DNA from 3 places in the Desulfitobacterium chlororespirans DSM 11544 genome. Region 1 is predicted to be linked to each of the others. Evidence: riboswitches for the same ligand, from Rfam matches in the RefSeq annotation. Region 1 holds a riboswitch; each other region holds the start of a gene.
The links. Region 1 has a riboswitch for cyclic di-GMP ahead of BUA14_RS06145 (HD-GYP domain-containing protein). Riboswitches for the same ligand answer to the same signal wherever they lie in the genome.

Region 1 (4,234 bases):
AAGAGTGGTCATTGTCCACGATACCTTGGGGACCGTCAGTGGAACCGAGGGGATAGCCTATGAAGTCCATGACAGCTTTTTAACGGGTTCCCCACTTGTCTATGACGGGATACTTATCGTGGGAAGCGGCAATATCACCCCATATTTTACATATACAGCACAGAAATTCACAACGGATATATACAACCATTTCAAACCTATCGGCATCATTCAAAAGGGTGATGCTGTACTGGAACCGCTGGGTTTATCGGCTGATGAGGGGATCGTCACGGATTCAGATTCGGAGTTTGCCAGCAGATTTATCAAGGCAATGGCCAAGCAGAGATTCTGGAACCGTCCAAGCTTTCTTTATCCTGCTATGGTTTAATTCAGATGAGACCGTTTCTCGGTATTCCACCGGGGAACGGTCGTTTCTTTCGGACAGATGCCGATAAAGGACAATAAAAGGACCGAGGCCGCCGCCTCGGTTTCTTATCCTATAGAGTACAGGGCAATATGATAATGGTAAGGCTAAAACGCCGGAGAAGTATTACTCCAGAATGGATTCGATAAAAAGGGTCCGTTCCTCGACGAGATTGTATTCTTTTGCTTGAACACGGGAGAGGGTTTGATCGGCTACCAAAACCCTGATGATGGGACGCATCGGCAGACTCTTATTTTGATCAACGACAATACCTGTTTCTCCGGTACTCAGTTTAACGGTACAGCCTGTAGGATACGCGGCAATATGCTTAAGAAAAGTAATCACGAGATTCTTAGGGAAAAACTTTTCAGCACTGCCCATAAGAATTTCGCAGGCCTCATAAGGCGGGATGTGGGTATGTCCTGGACCGTCATTCACTAAATTATCATAGAAATTAGCAATGCCGACAATCTGAGCCCACTGGTGAATGGCGTCTCCCTCGAGCTTACGAGGATAGCCGTTGCCATTGAGACGCTCATGGTGCTGGAAAGCAATATGGGCACTCAACAAATTCAGCTCCCGTTTTGTTCGGAGGATATCGAAACCGTGATTGGTGTGAGTTTGGTAAAGAGCTGCTTCCTTGGGAGTAAAGGGTTCTCGCTTGCTTAAGAGCTTCTTGGGCAATTTCACAGTGCCAATATCATGGAACAAGGCACCGATGGCCAGCCCTTCAAGATTTTCCCGATCCAGGCCCAGGGCCTTACCCAGTACGATGGAGAGAACGCAAACATTGACGGAATGGGCAAAAATCTGATTATCGTAAGTTCTCATATCCGTTAAGCCGATGAAGATATCCTTTTGGAAAAGGATATCCTGAATAATATTGTCAATGTTCTTCTTTACATTAAAACCGTCAAAATCTTTTCCTACTTTCACAGCCTGCACAGCATTATCCAGGGAGGCCATGGCCTCCCGCCGGTGCTCCTCAGAGATAATATCCTCTACGATGATATCCTTGCTTACCTCATCGTCAATATAGAGAATGTTGATGCCAAGGGTTTTTAAACGGTCTATATAGGATTTGGTCAGAGCCATCCCTTTCCCCAGGAGTACACGGCCATCATTGGCATAGATCGTTCGCCCCAGAATATCCCCTTCCTTAAGCCTGTTTATGCTTAACTGACGCATTGAACGCTCTTCCTTTCAAACTTATCTTATAAAAAAATATATAAAAGCAGTATAAAATTAAAGTCGCCATGTGAACTGGCGACAAAGGTGTTTAAAGCTTAAGGCTTCGGTAGCTTGGCGATCATCAGGAGTATATCCAGGAAGACCCATAGCTTTGCGTCCCTGGCTTTCGCCAGGTTTGCTATTGTCGAATCACTAAATTATAGGCTATGCAATTTTAGGTATCCAAGGCATAAGGATTTATCATCCATTCTATTATAAGGGCTAAGTTTTAGCTTCACAACATCTTCTCCCCCAACAGTTGGAGAATTTTTGAGAGGGTAGAGTAGAGCGTTGCCTATGAATCACAGGATATTTGTGTTAGAATAATCAGAATAGTTTATTTTTTAGATATTGAGGTGAAAAGAATGATTCGGGAAGTCTATCCCCAGATTTACTTGAATGAAATACCCTTGCCGAAAAACCCACTGAAGGCATTAAATAGCTATATCATCCCCTCTGAAGGCCGTTCCTTGATTGTGGATACAGGGTTTAACAGGGAAGAGTGCAGGAATGCCCTGATGGAAGGAATTACAGCGTCAGACATTAACCTGAAACGGACAGATTTGGTGCTGACCCATATGCATGTGGACCATTCCGGGTTGGCTGACTATCTGTGGAAACAAGGGTGTAAGGTCTATATCGGAAAGAAAGACGGTATCCTGCTGAATAATTTCAGAACCTCTCCTGAACAGGTGCTGGGGCATCTGAGTGAGGGTCTTAATTTGAACCAGGGAATCGGCATGAAAGAGATTGAGGCCTTCGACATAGCCCCCAAGGAACCCTTTGCATACACCCCATTGCAAGAAGGAGACTGTTTAGAAGTGGGTCCCTATCAGTTTGAAGTGATCGATATTCCAGGCCATAGCCCCGGACATATCGGTTTATACGAAAGAAAGCATAAGCTGTTTTTGGGCGGGGATCATATCCTTAATGAAATTACCCCGAATATTACTTTCTGGCATTACAAAATCGATAGCCTGGGGAATTTCATGGAGAGCCTGAACAAAATTCGCCGGTTTGACATTGACTGGGTGTTTCCGTCTCATCGCAGCCTTATTCAAGACCATCGGCAACGGATTGATGAATTGATCGTTCATCACCAGGAACGACTTGAGGAAATCACCGGAATTCTGCGTGATGGCCAAAAATCAGTCATAGAGACAGCAGCAAGAATGCATTGGGATTTGAGCTATAAGAGCTGGAATGATTTTCCCCTTACTCAGAAGTGGTTTGCCTCAGGTGAGGCCATGGCTCATCTGGAGCATCTGGTGTACAAAGGAGAGGCCCAGCGAGTGAATTCCGAGGGAAAGCATTATTATGAATTGGTTAATCCATGACTTCTGGCAGTGATAAAGTCAGCCCGCCGGGTCCCCAAAGGAAGCGGCGGGCTGCTTGTTGTGCCTGGGCTATGTAATTGGGCAAAGAACGGCTACTCTTCAATCAGAACCTTAATGACATCTTTTCTGGTGATGATTCCGACCATTTTGCCGTTTTCCATGATGGGTAACCGTTTCACATTGTGATTAATCATGAGAGAGGCAGCTTCCTCAATAGCAGCGTCTTTTTCGAGAGTTATAACCTCATGAGTCATTATTTCCGAGGCTTTGAGGGCAACCAATTTCTTTAGATCAGATTCATATTGTTTGACACCTCGGTAATAGATCAGAGCACCCAGGAATCCTACCGCGTCAGGAACCCGAGGATGGGTCTCCTTATGCAGCAGATCGCCTTCGCTGACAATACCGATTAAATTGCCGAAAAGGTCGATGACCGGGACTCCGGAAATATGATGGTCACATAGCAGCTTAGCGATTTCCTTAATTTCCGTATTCGGCGAAATTGTAATAACATTGGTTTGCATAATATCCTGGACCTTCATTGCCAATACCCCCTTGTGATTACCTTGGAACATATTTTGTCTGAATTTAATCCTAGTATACCATGATTTTGACAAGAAGAAATGAGGCAATTTGGAAAAAAAGGAAATGACCTTCCTTGATGTTCAGTATTTTTCAGAGAAGTTGAAAGATTACCGCAAAAGAATAAAAGTGCAAAAAGGTAAAGTTGTCTGTTAGGTCGTATAATAGAATAGAAGATGACCTAAACGAGGATGGAAAGATTTTTGCAGGAGGGAGAATGACATGAGTAGCCATTTAGCTAGCACTACAGAAACTCAGGTCATCAAAATTATAGGAACCGATAAAGAAGTGGTCAACGAGCTGGTTGCCATCGAAAAGGCCCTCACAGTCTTTATTAATGGCAAAGAATTTGCGACCATGGTTTGTACGCCTACTCAGGAGAGAGAATTGGTCATAGGCTTTCTCTGTTCGGAAGGGATCATCGAAGATCCTGATCAGATAAAGAAGATTACCTTGGATAAAAGGGAAGGGCTCGTGTGGGTGGAAACGACAGTGGAGCAAACCCTTAGTGAAGACCTTTTTCTGAAACGTTATCTCACTTCTTGCTGCGGTAAAGGGAAAAGTGCCTTTTATTTTGCTAATGACGCCCGATTGGCTCAGAAAGTAGAGAGCCGGCACACCATTACCGCCCAGGAAGTCAGCCACTATATCAATTTGTTGGAAGACAATTCAGAACTGTTTC
Region 2 (4,234 bases), on a different contig from region 1:
TTCCCGCTCTGGAATTCACGGCTGACAAGCTTGTAGGGTGCCAGAATCGGAACCACTTTTTCTACCCAAGGCAGGGCTTCCAGATCCAGAGCTTTCAACCGGGAGCGATCCCCTACGGCACCGATGATGATCTTCTCCACCCCTTGAGACAGGTGAATTTTGAATCCCTCCTGGCTTAAACGCTCATTGATTTCCTGAACTTCCGCCTCACCGGCTCCACGCTTTAATACAATAATCATAATGTTCCACTCCTTAACTACCATCCTACATTTTTTATACTACTCACCGGCAAGGCGAGCAAAATCTGCCCTAATACAACTCTACTCAACAAGATCTCTGCGTAAATTAACGGCATCCCTTAGATAAACCGGATGAATTTCTTCCTGGGTCAAAGCAGACTCCACATGAAGCAGCACGCGGATACACATAGGCAGCGAACCCGGAACAGGAATTTCATTCAGGCAGATCATAGGGACCCGGTCCCAGCCCAGCTGGCGGGCGAAAGTCGCAGGGAATGCTGCATCAATATCCTTGGTCAGGGTGAAGATGGCACTGATAATATCCGTTGTTGCTAAAGAATTGCGCTTGATTATCTCCTGCAAAAGTTCTTGTGTCCCTGCACGGATGTGCTCAGCACTATTTTCTTGAATCGTAATAGCACCACGTATACCACGAACCCTTGTCACATTGGTTCACCTCCCTTTTAACCCTTGATTTCTTTCGGCGCCGCCCTATGTCCCAGGCCTACCGCCACCTCATCCAAGTGCAATAAGCCTACGCCGAAGAAGACCGCTACCGATAAATGTTCATCTCTTCTGGCAATGCCTATTTTTCCACCGATATTTAATCCCATGGCCTTTGGCATAATCTGGCTCAAAGCTTCCCGGGTAGCACCGGCAACGGCTCCTTCATCACCATGGGTTTCTTGAATGACCCCTTCCCGTTTCGCGGCAACAATGGCTCTTTCCACGATTTTTTTAATAGCTGTAAGATATTCGCCCCCATAATCCACCGCCACAGTACGAATGCCGTGGCGTCCAAAACCGTCCTTCAAGTGAACTTCCTCTTCACGGCTTTCCGCCATAGCCATCCGCATCGCCGCCATAGCAATTTTCTTACTTTCAGCAACCATTTTATTCCTTCCTTTCCCCAAAGGGATTCCTTGGCTTAGATTAACCCATCCTTAATAGTACTACACTATGTGCTTTAAGCACATTAGGACATTTTGCCTAAAAAAGAAAACAAAAAAGACACCTACGGTGTCTAATTCTCTAAATCACCGTCCTACCATCCTTCCTTTATTCAATTTAGGTGTAAAAAATAGAAAACCACAACCGTCCTACACTATGCCCTACACCAGCTGTCGGATTAGATATTAAATTGTATTATATAATGCATCGGGATCATTTTCAACCTATTTATCAATAACTCTATTTGGTAATCGACCGAGGCAAGAAAAAGCAGGCCCATCTTCCCAGAGGACCTGCGTCAACCATTCCTTAAGCCTGATTGTCTTTGACTTTCTTGATTCTAAGCACTTTACCCGCGGCAAAAGCAATGACTGCCGCAACTGCACTGAACAGTGCTCCCATCTTTGCTGCTCCCTGCAGGCCCGGCTCCATAAAGGCTACACCTGAGACGAATAAGGCGACGGTAAGTCCCATAGCCGCTACCACACCTGCCACAAAGAGCTCTTTATACCCCATGCCTTTGGGGAAAGGAAAACCGATGACTGTAGCCCAAGACCCCATGAGGAATATTCCTATGGTCTTTCCGCCGATGAGGGCGGTGAAAACGAGCCAAGTGAGGGTGTTGATTTCTGAGAATTCCACCCCGGCATTGGTTAAGCCAAATAAAAGCAGGCCAAAGTCCACGAAGATTTTCCACTCATGCTCAAATGTTTTCAGGGTGGAATGATCCTGGGGATCATCTTCAAATAAGCCGAATTCCTCCCGGGGAGGATGGGGCAGAAAAGGAACAATAAACACCAGAGCCAAAGCCGGGTGAATATGCGCCAGATAAAGACCGGCCCAGCTCAGCATTCCCCCCAAGACGATATAAGGCCAGTAGCTCTGAACATTTTTGCGTCTAAGCAGATAAGCAACCAGCATCCCCGCCGCAGTGAGCAATAACCAGATCGGCGCCACCGGGTTGGCGGGATCAGGGTAGAAGCAGGCAATAATCATCAGACCGATGCCATCATCGACAATAGCCAGGAGCAGCAAGAAAGAGACCGCAGCATGCTGAGCTCCAAACACTACCCTGGCCACCAGCCAGGCTAAGGCGATATCGGTGGCTGTAGGGATACCCCAGCCTCTGGCAAACTCAGGACTCCCGATCAGGGCATTTAAACCAATAAATACAACGGCTGGGCCCAAAACTCCGCCAAGGGTGGCCATTAGAGGATTGATCGCCCTTTTAAGGGGATTTAAACTTCCTCCGGGCAGCAGGCTTTGGGTAATTTCTATCGCAGCCATGGCAAAAAAGAACACCATAAAGATATCATTAACAAAGAAATGGAGGGATATATGGCCCACAATTTCATTGTGAACAAAATGATGGTAGTTCTCCGGTGCTGAATTAGCCCACACAAGGGCGATAAGGACACCTAGGATTAAGGGTATTGAAAACTCCTGTAAAAAATTGAGCGTCTTTTTCTGGGTACTCACTGGCCTTCCTCCTCAAGTAAAATAATGGGTACATGTTAGTTTATATTTTCACGCCTTACAAAAGGCGCAATTACCAAAGTCTCGTCCAGCCTCCCCCATAGGGCAAAAAAGCACACAAAAAAAAGAGTAGTCCAAAAAGGAACTACTCTCCCCTAAGAAGTTCTAACTACTTGCAGCCTGGCGATCCTAGCCGGTCTTGTGCAACGACCTTAGACCCATAGCTTTAGCGTCCTCTGCTTTCGCAAAGTTTGCCCCAACCATTAATGATATATAATCTTTAGATACTTTAATATAGCATAGCTAAACCGCCCCAGGCAATAAAACGGGGTAAATTTCTACAAATCTCTTATTCGGCAGATATTATAATTGCGTACTGAACAAGACCACATCTCTCTATTATTTACCTATACTTCAGCGCCCGACTCTTAAGGTTTGACTATTATGCTCGATGATTAGGGTCTGATTAAGCCGCGGCTCTGTCAGGGCTGAATCTTTCTTAATCACCTGGATGCGAACAATAGCGGAGACATTGGTTCCATCCAACTGAATTACTCCTGTTTGAACAGGAATCTCCAACTCTCCCCGGGCCAACGTTCCCAGAGTTTTGCCATTTTGGATCACGCGAACCGGAGCAGCGGGGACCGCCTTGAGGGTGATCAGAGCTGTTTGGGGAGTCGTTTCCTGAATCAGGTTCGGGGTAACCGTACTTGACACCGGTGTACTGTCCAAGGAAGGGGCTTCTATGTTCTGAGCCACGGAAATATAGTAACCTACAGGATCTTTGGCCAGCCCTAAGGCCATCTGAGCTAAAACCAAGAAGACAGCAGAGAGAACCACTGCCCGAATAATAACCTTCTCGAATCTAAGCAAGCCCGCCGAAGCACTGGGCCGATAGCTTTTGACACGGGGTGCGCTTCTTACGGAACGAGGAATAAACCCACTCCGTTTTTTATACTTACCAAAAAATTGCCAGCGACGCATAAACTTCACCTCATCACCAGTTTATGCAACCTTAGCGGAACTAAGACATGATTCTTATCTTAGAATGTGCAGATTCTAGGTGTTACAGAGTACTACTCATCGACTAAAGCGTGTTCCCCTGCTCCCCGGCCGGCCCGGTACCCCATAGCAAAAGCTGCCTGCAAGTTATATCCACCCGTCACTCCGTCCACATCCACTACTTCTCCGGCCCAATAAAGACCCTTGATCTTTTTGGAAGCCATGGTCTTGGGATCGATTTCTTTGACATCCACTCCTCCAGCGGTCACGATAGCCGCAGCTAAAGGCAGAGTCTCCTTGATGGTTAAAGGAAGCTCCTGCAGCAAATGGACCAGGTGCTTTCTCTCTTCTTTACTGATACTATTGACCACTTTCTCGGGGGGAATCCGGGACCATTGGATCATTAGGGGAATTAAGCTTTTGGGAAGGAGCTCATCCAGTGAGTTCTTAAATTGCTTATTTAAATATTTCTTAAAATCTCTCTGCACTCTCTGATCCAATTGCTCGGCCGTTAAGGCCGGCTTAAGGTTAAGGGTCAAGCGGACCTTTTCCCCGCGGGCCAATGC
Region 3 (4,234 bases), on a different contig from region 1:
TTCATTAACCTTGCCATTAATGCTATTGACAATATCTTCAATTCTCTTAGTGGAATTACTGGACTGCTCAGCAAGTTTGCGGATTTCTTCGGCTACGACGGCAAATCCTCGCCCGGCATCACCAGCGCGGGCTGCTTCAATCGAAGCATTTAAAGCAAGTAGATTGGTTTGTTCGGCGATACTGTTAATGGCGCCGATCATGTTGCGAATCTCATCGGCCATTGTAGCCAGTTGAAGTATCGATTGACCGACAGTGTCCGAATACTTGTTGTTTTCTTCTATTTTTTGACTTTGGCGTTCAAGAGCCTTTTGACCTTCTTTAGCAAGCTCTAAGGATTCTTTGGCCTTGTCTGCACCAACCTCTGTTTTTTGCGTAGCTTCGCCGACGATATGATTAACCGTAGCAATCGCATCTGTTGAACCCTGAATCATTAAAGCCTGATTGCTATTGCCCTGAGCTATTTCGTTTATCGTTGTAACGACTTGGGTTAAGCTCTCCGTGGTTTCCTCAGTTGTTGACGATAATTGCACGGAATGAGATGCTAAAGCCGAGGCAACCTCTTGAATGTTGACTACCAGTCCCCTTAAGTTGTGGGTCATTGTCTTAAGACTATGATAAAGTCGGCCTATTTCATCTTTTGACTTGATTTCAACCTCAAAGTCTGTCAAATCTCCGCTTGCAATTGTTTCGACAACAGAGGATAACTTGACGAGGGGCTCCGTAAATCGTTTGGCAAAGATAAAGCCGAATAAGCCGACAATAATGCTCACAGTAAAAAGCAAGCCGATTGAGATGTACAGGAGTTTATTAGCGGAAGCCATCGCCACCGAAACAGGGGTTTCCACAGCGATTAGCCAGCCCGCCTGTTCGTGCAAAGCATGGCTGACAATAACCTCTTCACCTTGAATATTTGCCCCTTGCATGGTCATGTCCTGTCCGGTAAAACCTGTTTGCACAAATTCTAAAGAGCTGAAATCTTCTTGGTTTTGAACATATTCGATATGGGGATGGGCTAATACTGTCCCTTGCCTGGAAAGCACATAGACGTTTGAACCGCCTTCTGAAAGCTCTGTGACAAAGTCACTGAGCTGAGCGAGTTGTATGTTCGCTTGAAGAACTCCGATAATGTTATTATTCATATCACGAACAGGTGTAGCGATAACGACAATCAATGCACCGGTAGCCTTCGCGACGATAATATCGGATACATACTCTTCAGTCCCGTTCATGGCCTGCTTAAAAAAATCTCGCTCAATGATGTTGGTTAAGGCATCATCATTACTTTTAACGACTTGTTGTCCTTCAGTATTATCAAGAGCAATAATAAGTTCGGGGTTGACTTTAACGGCATCCAGCAGAATATTTTTCGCATTAGGTAAATCAAAATTGCGGATGGCCGGTTGATTAGCGACCATATGTAGGGTATTGAAATTTTTATCTAGCATCCCGTTTATTTCAGCTTTAGCAATTGCTATTTTATCCTCACTTAGCTGATAGGTACTCTGTTGGGAATCTGAGATAAAAGAAGGTATGGATACGGCGGAAAAGATTAACAGTGGAATTAAACTAGTAGCTAAGAACATTAAAAATAATCGTGTCTTGAGTTTCAAACTAATTCCTCCCTATAATATCTTATGATTTTATTTAAATAGCTTACTTTTTTATAGATTTTCTAAGTATGCTAAACTAGCTCACCAAGGATAAAGTTTAGGCTGAAAAAACCAATAAAAAAAGCCGCATTCATTTAGCGACAGCAAAAAGAGGCGTTCGGTAGCTTGGCAGCCATCAGCTTGATCAGGAAGGCCCATAGCTTTGCGTCCTTAGTTTTCACTAAGTTTGCCTTTGTCGCAATATAATTAAAGATTATATTGGTATGTTGTATGAGGTATTACCTCAATCAATTCTACTACAAAGTATTACAATTTGAAAGGTAATTTAAAAATAAATCTATATTCGCAAATAGTAATAAAATTTTTGTGATTTTTTACCTATCAGAATGCCAGTGGGTGGCATCTTTTTTTATCTTTTAATTTTAGAGATGACACCGGCAGTTTTTGTTATGCTGTAGGGGCCGAAATTGAAGATGTTATGAGAAATATGAACTAGAGGTCTTTTGATGAATAATAAAAGCCTTAAGATACGCTCATCTGACGTAACTCAAGGCTTATTACTTATCTGCTCCTGAACATATCTGTGTGCTACTCCGCCCTAGCGGCAGGATCAAGCTCTATCTTAATTCGGCGTGAAAGTATGAAATTGAGAAAAGCGATAACGGCTGCGCCCATAAAGACGGCCTGATATCCAAAAGCTGCCCACAAAAGCCCGCCGAAAACGGGAATGACCATGGAGGCGACATGCTGCAGACTGACCCCCGTCGATAGCGTTGGGGTCACATCATCAAGATCGACGGCAATCTTCCGTAAATATGTCGACCGCGCCATTTCCACCGCAGACATGGAATTATCGATGACATAGCAGGCGGCGATAATCACCGCAGCGATGCCGACAGGGAAAATGTCGGCTGAGAACGCATAGCCAAGACAGATGGCGAACAACAAAGCGGCCTCCACCGTCAGAACGAATCGCTCCCCCCGGACGTCGATCAGGCGGCCAATTATTTTACGTGTGCCAATACTCACAAAGGCGACAATCATACCCAGGATAGCAAACATCTGAGGTTGCACATTAAACACCTTGATCAGGACCCATGGGGCAAACGTCAAAAAAATCTGCGCCCGCGCTCCGCTGACGCCGGCCAGGACATAATAGAGGGTGTAGCGTTTGCGAAAAACAAATTTGACTTTCCTGGCTTTCGGTTCGCCCTTCTTCATCAGCCCCACCGCCAAAGCAGCGAACACATAGAAAACAGCACCGATAATAAAGGCGATCTGATAGGTCATATTCAGAAAATGAAAGCTCAGGAAGACAAAAACGTAGGCGATAATACTGCCGAACAGACCGAAGGCGCTGATCGTTCCAAGCCTGGCGCCGAAAGACTCCAGTTTGGACAGGGACATGCCGATGGATGGCGTGACAGGCATGACCATATGTGTGCCGAGGCTGTACATCATCATCCAAATGATCATAACCGCGAAGGTGGGAGACAAAAGGCCCAGCCCCAGCATCCCCAATCCTGCCGCGGCCATGCCGAGCATGGCAATCCGCACATCCCCGGCAAAACTTAAAACCGCCAGAACCAGCATGATAAAGAAACCCGGCGCTTCCCGGGGCACCTCGAGGAAACCTCTGACACTCTCGGAAAGCATGAATATATCGTTTAAATAGTTGTTGAATATGGATGTATTAATACCTGCGCCGATCCCGGCGAACAATCCTGCCAGCAAAAACAGCTTAAAGTCCCGGTCACCATCACTATGTTTTTCTTCCATAATAAGCCGAACCTTTCAAAATCCTCTGACGCATTTCTCAAGCGCTTTAGCAAATAAACCGCAAAAGCATTATAGCATGGGAAAATAATGCTTTCAATGTGCAACCTAGGAAAGGAAGTGAAGGAATGTTCGACATAATGATTCTCCCAGGATGATTTTCACTTTGCTGTTATGAATCCCGATGTGGAAGGGCTCGTACAACGAATCGAAGAAAACGTTGGGCGGAGAATCAGTAAAAAGTGGACAATATTCCCGGAACAGTATCTTTATGAACTATTCTATGTTCAAGAACCTTGGAGAAATGTTATAGAGATTTTTTTCTCACAGCAGTGACAGCATAATGGTTGGAAACAGTTTTTGTCTTCTAAATAAAAGAATCAATAGTAAACAGAGTTATTAGTAGACTGCGGAAGTTTATTGTAATGGGGTAAATGTAATGGTAAAATATTGGTTATAAATTATACTATAAGAATATGTAAGGCTAAAACAAATGATTATGAAGTTTGGCTTTATCAATGATATTAATTAATGGAGGAACCGATGAATAACAAGCAGATTTTGGAATCATATATACCCTTAGTTCAGTTTTTTGGTAAAGTATGCGGAGGTAATTATGAAATCGTTCTCCATGATGCATCAAACCCTGATGAGTCTATTATTGCAATTGCCAACGAGCATATTAGTGGAAGAAAATTAGGCGGACCTATGACCGACCTTGCTCTGAAGCTTATTAAGGGAGAATATTATAAAGAACAAGATTACATTGTAAATCACGGCCGTACCAAGGATAATAAGATTCTAGTCTCTTCCACTTTTTTTATAAAAGGAAAAAATCGTGATTTAA

Region 2: another riboswitch for cyclic di-GMP. It lies ahead of BUA14_RS14905 (Na+/H+ antiporter NhaA); the one in region 1 lies ahead of BUA14_RS06145 (HD-GYP domain-containing protein).
Region 3: another riboswitch for cyclic di-GMP. It lies ahead of BUA14_RS17095 (methyl-accepting chemotaxis protein); the one in region 1 lies ahead of BUA14_RS06145 (HD-GYP domain-containing protein).

What each region holds. Positions count from the first base shown of each region.
Region 1 covers NZ_FRDN01000005.1:63,653-67,886, forward strand. Annotated here, with positions in the region: gene BUA14_RS06140 (catalase) at 1-367, shown strand, start outside; gene BUA14_RS06145 (HD-GYP domain-containing protein) at 530-1,591, opposite strand; cyclic di-GMP riboswitch class I at 1,697-1,784, opposite strand; gene BUA14_RS06150 (MBL fold metallo-hydrolase) at 1,999-2,970, shown strand; gene BUA14_RS06155 (CBS domain-containing protein) at 3,063-3,512, opposite strand; gene fdhD (formate dehydrogenase accessory sulfurtransferase FdhD) at 3,775-4,234, shown strand, end outside.
Region 2 covers NZ_FRDN01000009.1:99,940-104,173, forward strand. Annotated here, with positions in the region: gene aroF (3-deoxy-7-phosphoheptulonate synthase) at 1-239, opposite strand, end outside; gene aroH (chorismate mutase) at 321-686, opposite strand; gene BUA14_RS14900 (HutP family protein) at 704-1,132, opposite strand; gene BUA14_RS14905 (Na+/H+ antiporter NhaA) at 1,500-2,669, opposite strand; cyclic di-GMP riboswitch class I at 2,838-2,932, opposite strand; gene BUA14_RS14910 (hypothetical protein) at 3,081-3,650, opposite strand; gene BUA14_RS14915 (BaiN/RdsA family NAD(P)/FAD-dependent oxidoreductase) at 3,743-4,234, opposite strand, start outside.
Region 3 covers NZ_FRDN01000010.1:261,449-265,682, reverse strand. Annotated here, with positions in the region: gene BUA14_RS17095 (methyl-accepting chemotaxis protein) at 1-1,611, opposite strand, end outside; cyclic di-GMP riboswitch class I at 1,768-1,852, opposite strand; gene BUA14_RS17090 (MFS transporter) at 2,200-3,390, opposite strand; gene BUA14_RS17085 (helix-turn-helix transcriptional regulator) at 3,931-4,234, shown strand, end outside.